One region of the Citrobacter freundii complex sp. 2025EL-00176 genome, then DNA from elsewhere that is predicted to be linked to it. Evidence: riboswitches for the same ligand, from Rfam matches in the RefSeq annotation. Region 1 holds a riboswitch; the other holds the start of a gene.
The links. A riboswitch is a leader RNA that binds a small molecule or an ion and turns the genes downstream of it on or off. The one in region 1 is predicted to bind thiamine pyrophosphate.

Region 1 (3,654 bases):
CCTGTTCTAACATCTCCTGCTCAGTTTGCGCATGCGATGCGCCGAGCAATGCCGCTGCCTCCGGCAAATTTGGGGTGATAATTGAAACCTGTGGCAGCAAACGGGTGCGCATCGTTTCTACCGCCGCGGGCGACAGTAATGGATCGCCGCTTTTCGCCAGCATCACCGTATCCAGCACCACATTTTGCATCCGATGGCGGTGCAAACGTTCGGCGACCGCTTCAACAATATCCGCTTCCGCCAGCATACCGATTTTGGTGGTATCGATACGTACATCGCTGAACACCGAGTCCAGTTGTGCGGCAACAAAGTCAGGTTCAATGCGATACACCGACTGCACCCCACGCGTATTTTGCGCCACCAACGCGGTGATCACCGAACAGCCATAAGCGCCAAGCGCGGAGAAAGTTTTTAAATCAGCCTGAATACCCGCGCCACCGCTTGGATCGGTTCCGGCGATCGTTAATGCGTTAATCCGTTTCATGCTTGCTCCTGCGCGTTCAGGTTATAGAGGGCGTCGAGAAATGCCGGGACAAAACTGCCCGGTCCGGTCGATTGTTGCGTGGCGATTTGTCCGGCCTGTTTCATCCAGCTGCAGGCGGAAGCGACGTTATCAAGCCGATCACCGGGCAATGCACAGCTGGCCGCAACGACCGCAGATAGCGCGCATCCTGTGCCGACTACGCGCGTCATCAATATATCGCCACCATTCACGCAGACGGTACGCTGACCATCGGTAACATAGTCCACTTCGCCGGTCACCACGACAATGGTTCCAACCCGACGAGCCAGCGCTTGGGCAGCGCCAAGCGCAGCGGCTGGCGTATCGGTCGTGTCCACGCCACGTCCCCCGCTATTAATCCCCGCCAGCGCCAGTATTTCTGAGGCATTACCGCGAATTACGGCTGGCTGTAGCGACAGTAAATCCAGACAAAAGCGGCGGCGAAAATCGAGTGCGCCCACGGCAACGGGATCGAGCGCCCAGGGAGTTCTGGCAAGGTGTGCCTGCTCAACGGCAGCGCGCATCGCCGTGGCCCGGTCACGAGTAAGCGTGCCGACGTTAACCAGCAACGCGCTGGCGATAGCCGCAAACTGGCTGGCTTCCTCGGGCTCAATCACCATCGCAGGTGATGCGCCTAACGCCAACAGCGCATTGGCGGTAAAGTTTTGCACGACCTCATTGGTCATACAGTGCGTAAGGGGGGAAAGCGTTCTAAATTGGTGTAAGGCGTGGGCCGCGAGCGCGCGGCTGTGCAGGTCAGGCTGCATGGTTCAGCTCCTGCCCGCGCGAAGAAGGGACACGAGCAGTGTCAGACTTCCCTACGCTGGCATTATCCAGATCAGGTGGTACGGGTATTTCTCAGCCTTCACCAGGAAGGGCACCCCGAGTCGTTGTTACATAAAACTCAATAATATTAAAGGATAGCGAGAGAAACTTACATACTCGAGCCCCTGCTATCCATTTACTGAATGGCGGAATGTATCCACACCCCATACTTTACCAGTCAGCGAGGGAAGTGAACAGCAGGGGTTGATTCTGGAAAGGGTGATCATTGCCGAAGGCGATGTTATCCACTCAGGCATTTCGTATAGCCTCTCATTGCTGAGACACAACGATCATCCCCGCTTAAATTCCCAGGCAGACAGAAACGTTGCAACTGAACATTCAGCCAATTTCTCAAGTTTATGGGGATCAACTGCTTTTTGCGCAATTATTGCACCAGGAAGCAGATATCCCATAATGGACCCGAGGAAAGCAGTAGCCTGTAATTCCGGATTATCTAACGTTACTATTCCTTCATCATTTTTCTGTTGCAGAATTTCTGTCAACGCCTGCAAAACGCGTCCAGAGTTTCTTTGCTCCAGCATGGAATGTAAATCAGGCTTTTGAACCAGCACTTGAATCAATAAACGCTGGAAATGGATATTCTCCGGAGTGTAGAAATGATTTTGTACAACCCGGGCAAACCCTCTCAGGAGATCGGGAAAATCCAGTTGCTCCTGGAGTAACTGGCGTAAAGGCGGCTGCATTTTGTCATTCAGAAATTCAAACGTCGCCAGCAGGAGAGCATCCTTTCCCCCAGGGAAATGGCTATAAAGTGTCGGCCGCGTTGTCCCTGCTTCACTGGCAATAGTATCAAGAGACACATCAATGCCATGCTTGAGAAACAGCTCACATGCCGTTTGTAAAATGCGAGGGCGGGACTTCATTGGCCGCCCGCGTTGATTAACCATTATTGCATTCCTTACGTTTGCCTTTTTTCAGTCTCGAGATTCCCTGCTGAATGAGAATAAAAAACATTGGGACAAAGAGCAGCGTCAGTAACGTGCCTGTGAGCATACCGCCGATTACCGACGTTCCAATCTCTTTTTGGCTGGAGGCCCCTGCGCCAGTAGAGAGTACCAGAGGGATAACACCAACAACAAATGCCAGAGACGTCATGATGACAGGACGTAAGCGTAATCTTGCGCCTTCAAAAGCGGCCTGGGTCAACGGCTTACCCTTGCGGATTTGCGCCAGAGCGAATTCAATAATGAGAATTGCATTTTTTGCTGAGAGCCCCATCGTTGTGAGTATACCCACCTGGAAGTAGACATCATTTTCAAATCCGGCGATTAAGGCTGCACTTACTGCGCCGAGAACCCCAAGTGGGATAATCAGCAGCACAGCAATGGGCACAGACCAGCTTTCATATAAGGCAGCCAGACACAAAAATACAAACGCAACGGAGGCAAGATATACCCATAGTGTCTGAGCCGATGAAGCCTGTTCCTGCCATGATATGCCGCTCCACTGCAGATCAAATCCTTCGATTGGCGCTATCAGCTTGGCCATTTCAGCCATTGCTACCCCAGAACTTATTCCCGGGACTGCGGCTCCTTGAAATTGCACAGCAGGTAATCCATTGAATCGCTGAAGCATTTGTGGACCAGTAGTCCAGCGGAAGGAGGCAAAACTGGCGAATGAGGTCATATTATCGCTACTGTTGCGTACAAACCAGGTGGATAAGTTTTCAGGTATTGAACGCCATGGCGCATCACCTTGTATATAAACCCTTTTTACACGGCCACGGTCAATAAAGTCATTAACGTAAATTCCTCCCCATGCAGCAGAAAGCGTTTCGTTGATATCCGCCTGTTCAAGGCCGTGAGCTTGTGCTTTTTGTCTGTCAATATCTACCTGCAGCAACGCCTTCGCGGCAAGGCTGTTCATTCGCACAGCGCTCAGATTTTGGTTTTCTCTGGCTGCCGTAAGTAACATTGTTTGCGCCTGATTAAGACTATGGTAACCGCGGTCTGAAATGTCCTGAAGCCATAATTCGAACCCGCTGGATTGTCCTAACCCACGAACTGTGGGTGGAGATACAATGCTGATAGAGGCATTCTGAGACGTTTGATTAAAATATTGAGTAGCTCTTGCGATAATAGCCTGAGCGCTGTTAGTTTCCCCCTGACGTTCGTCCCAGTGCTTTAACTCAGCAACGGACATTCCCACATTTTGCCCGCTACCTGCGTTATTTCGTCCAGCGACTGTAAATATAGCGTTAAGATTGGCATTCTCCTGAGTCATAAAATAGCGTGTGATTTCATCTCCAACCTTTTGAGTCATTGACATTGGCGCCCCTGGAGGAAGAGTGAACTGGATTGATATTG
Region 2 (3,654 bases), on a different contig from region 1:
TCGATCCGTGCCGATGGCGCATACAGCATGGACGGATCCATATTGCCCTGCAGCGCCACTTTATGGCCAACGCGACGGCGCGCATCGGCGATATCTGTCGTCCAATCGAGACCTAACGCATCACAGCCGGTTTCCGCCATCGCTTCCAGCCACTGTCCACCGCCTTTGGTAAACAACGTCACCGGTACGCGACGGCCTTCGTTTTCGCGCAGCAGACCGTCAACGATTTTATGCATGTAGTACAAAGAGAACTGCTGATAGTCGCGCCCGGTCAGCACGCCACCCCAGGTGTCGAAAATCATTACCGATTGCGCGCCCGCCTTAATTTGCGCGTTCAAGTACAGCGTGACGCTCTGTGCCAGCTTATCGAGCAGCAGATGCAGCGCTTTAGGGTCGGCATACATCATCTTTTTAATCACGGTGAAGGCTTTACTGCTGCCGCCTTCCACCATGTAGGTCGCCAGCGTCCACGGGCTGCCGGAGAAGCCGATCAACGGCACATCGCCCTTCAGCTCACGGCGAATGGTGCGCACCGCGTTCATCACGTAGCCCAGCTCGCCTTCCGGGTCCGGAATCGGCAGTTTTTCAACGTCAGCCTTGCTGGTAATCGGTGAGGTGAAGCGCGGGCCTTCCCCGGCCTCAAAGTACAGCCCAAGCCCCATTGCATCCGGAATAGTCAAAATATCCGAGAAGAGGATCGCCGCATCGAGCTTGTAGCGACGCAGCGGCTGCAGCGTAACTTCGCAGGCCAGCTCGGCGTTTTTACACAGCGCCATAAAATCGCCCGCCTCGGCGCGCGTGGCTTTATATTCCGGTAGATAGCGGCCCGCCTGGCGCATCATCCATACCGGGGTGACATCAACGGGCTGGCGCAGCAGCGCACGCAGATAACGATCGTTCTTCAGTTCGGTCATTTTTGCAGTTCCTTATTGCGTCAGTCCATCAGTGTATCACCACTCGTTCTTTACTCGTACTCAGCCCGACACATTGCCACCGTATCTTCGATCAAACGACGCGCGACGGTGCCAGGCGGGGGTAAGAGCGGTAAATCGTCGTAGCGATACCAGTTGGCATTAAGCAGCTCTTTCGGGTCGATGACGATGTCGCCGCTGTCGTACTCTGCCATAAACGCCGTCATCAGCGATTGCGGAAACGGCCACGGCTGCGAGGTCACGTAGCGCAGATTTTTCACTTTGATCCCGCTTTCCTCCATGACTTCGCGTGCCACCGCCTGCTCCAGGGTTTCGCCGACTTCGACAAAACCGGCCAGCACGGTATGCACGCCGTTGCGATGGCGTACGTGCTGGGCAAGCAGAATGGAATCATCGCGGCGAATGGCGACGATAATGCAGGGAGCGATTTGCGGGTAGTAGCGCTCGCGGCAGTGGCTGCACAGCATCGCCCACTCGGTTTTGCTCGGGCGCATGGTATGCCCGCAGTAGCCGCAGAATTTGTGCGAGCGATAAAACTCAGCCAGCTGTACGCCGCGCCCCGCCAACTGAAACAGGCCCACGTCCTGGTCGATAACCTGGCGCACCGAACCCATGTCGTGGCGACGCGACTGCTGCACCAGCCAGACTGGATCGCCTTCCCACTCGCCTATCTGAAGTGCGCGCTGGCCCGCAAGATCGAAATTTTCCGCCTCGCCATAGGGTAATTCCCCAGCGGGCAACCATAATTTTTGTTCGTGGCTCACTATCCACCAGCCGCGATCCCATTTTTCAATTATTCGATCCATATCTCTTGCGCTACCTTTGCTTCACAGGCATGTTATTAACATTATTTTTACAAGATTGACGTGAGCAGATTTTAAACTTATCGATACGAGGGTCAACGTATGTTAAACCAGTTAGAACACCTGAAAGAGCGTGTCCATGGGCATCACAAACTGGTCGACCGTTGGCTGAATATTCGTAAGCACCTGCTCGTGGCTTACTACGATCTGGTTGGCCTGAAACCGGGCAAAGAGTCGTTTATGCGCCTCAATGAGAAAGCGCTCGATAATTTTTGCCAGCGTCTGGTCGACTATCTGTCTGCCGGACACTTCAGTATTTATGAACGCATTATCCATAAAATGGAAGGTGAGAGTCCGCTTTTAAACGCCAGCAAAATCTGGCCACAGCTGGATGCCAATACCCAACTGATAATGGATTACTATGACTCAACGCTGGAAAACGCCATCGATGAGGATAACGTTCACCAGCTCCAGCAGGCGCTTTCCGATATTGGCGAAGCGCTGGAAGCGCGCTTCCTGCTGGAGGATCAACTGATCATGCTGGCCTTTAAAACGCTTAGCGAATTCAAACGCCCAGCTTGAGATTTTCCGCATTAACGCGTAGTTTACATTCATTACCTCTATCAACAGAGGTTGCTTCTTGTCGGAGTGCCTTACGTGAAAGCGTAGGCTGAGACCGTTAATTCGGGATCCGCGGAACCTGATCAGGCTAATACCTGCGAAGGGAACAAGAGTAATTCAGCTTTATGTTGCTGCCTTTACGGGCGGCGCACATCCATTACTCAATCCGTCGTCTGACAAGCCATATCCTTACTTTTATTTGGAATGAGCTATGTCTGTCACTACTAAACCATCACGCCGTGAACAACGCGCCCAGGCGCAACACTTTATCGATACCCTGGAAGGGACCGCCTTTCCTAACTCGAAGCGCATCTACATCACCGGGTCGCAGCCAGATATCCGCATCCCGATGCGCGAGATCCAACTGAGCCCAACGCTGATTGGCGGCAGTAAAGACAACCCGCAGTTTGAAGCGAACGAAGCCGTGCCGGTGTACGACACCTCCGGCCCGTATGGCGATCCTGAGGTGGCGATTAACGTCCAGCAGGGCCTGGCGAAACTGCGCCAGCCGTGGATTGATGCACGTAACGATAGCGAAGAATTAGACGACCGTAGCTCGGCTTACACCAAAGAACGTCTGGCCGACGATGGTCTGGACGAGCTGCGCTTTACCGGCCTGCTGACGCCAAAACGCGCCAAAGCGGGCAAGTGCGTCACCCAGTTGCACTACGCCCGCCAGGGGATCGTCACGCCCGAAATGGAGTTCATCGCCATCCGTGAAAACATGGGCCGCGAGCGCATTCGCAGCGAAGTGCTGCGCCACCAGCACCCGGGGATGAGTTTCGGCGCGCGCCTGCCGGAAAACATCACCCCGGAATTCGTGCGTGATGAAGTGGCCGCAGGCCGCGCGATTATTCCTGCCAACATCAACCACCCAGAATCGGAGCCGATGATCATTGGCCGCAACTTCCTGGTGAAAGTGAATGCCAACATCGGTAACTCGGCGGTCACCTCCTCCATCGAAGAAGAGGTGGAAAAACTGGTGTGGTCGACCCGCTGGGGCGCGGATACAGTGATGGACCTCTCCACCGGCCGCTATATTCATGAAACCCGCGAGTGGATCCTGCGTAACAGCCCGGTACCGATCGGCACCGTGCCGATCTATCAGGCGTTAGAAAAGGTAAACGGGATCGCCGAAGATCTCACCTGGGAAGCGTTCCGCGATACGCTGCTGGAGCAGGCCGAACAGGGCGTCGACTACTTCACCATTCACGCGGGCGTACTGCTGCGTTACGTGCCAATGACCGCCAAGCGCCTGACCGGTATTGTCTCGCGCGGCGGTTCAATCATGGCGAAAT

Region 2: it holds a riboswitch for thiamine pyrophosphate, as region 1 does, so the genes downstream of both, thiC (phosphomethylpyrimidine synthase ThiC) here and thiM (hydroxyethylthiazole kinase) in region 1, are expected to answer to the same signal.

The regions. Positions count from the first base shown of each region.
Region 1 is NZ_JBRYHT010000002.1:235,431-239,084, forward strand. Features, by position in the region: gene thiD (bifunctional hydroxymethylpyrimidine kinase/phosphomethylpyrimidine kinase) at 1-484, opposite strand, end outside; gene thiM (hydroxyethylthiazole kinase) at 481-1,269, opposite strand; TPP riboswitch at 1,301-1,397, opposite strand; gene ACVXHP_RS08245 (TetR/AcrR family transcriptional regulator) at 1,618-2,235, opposite strand; gene ACVXHP_RS08250 (efflux RND transporter permease subunit) at 2,228-3,654, opposite strand, start outside.
Region 2 is NZ_JBRYHT010000023.1:9,345-12,998, forward strand. Features, by position in the region: gene hemE (uroporphyrinogen decarboxylase) at 1-914, opposite strand, end outside; gene nudC (NAD(+) diphosphatase) at 965-1,738, opposite strand; gene rsd (sigma D regulator) at 1,838-2,317, shown strand; TPP riboswitch at 2,370-2,479, shown strand; gene thiC (phosphomethylpyrimidine synthase ThiC) at 2,568-3,654, shown strand, end outside.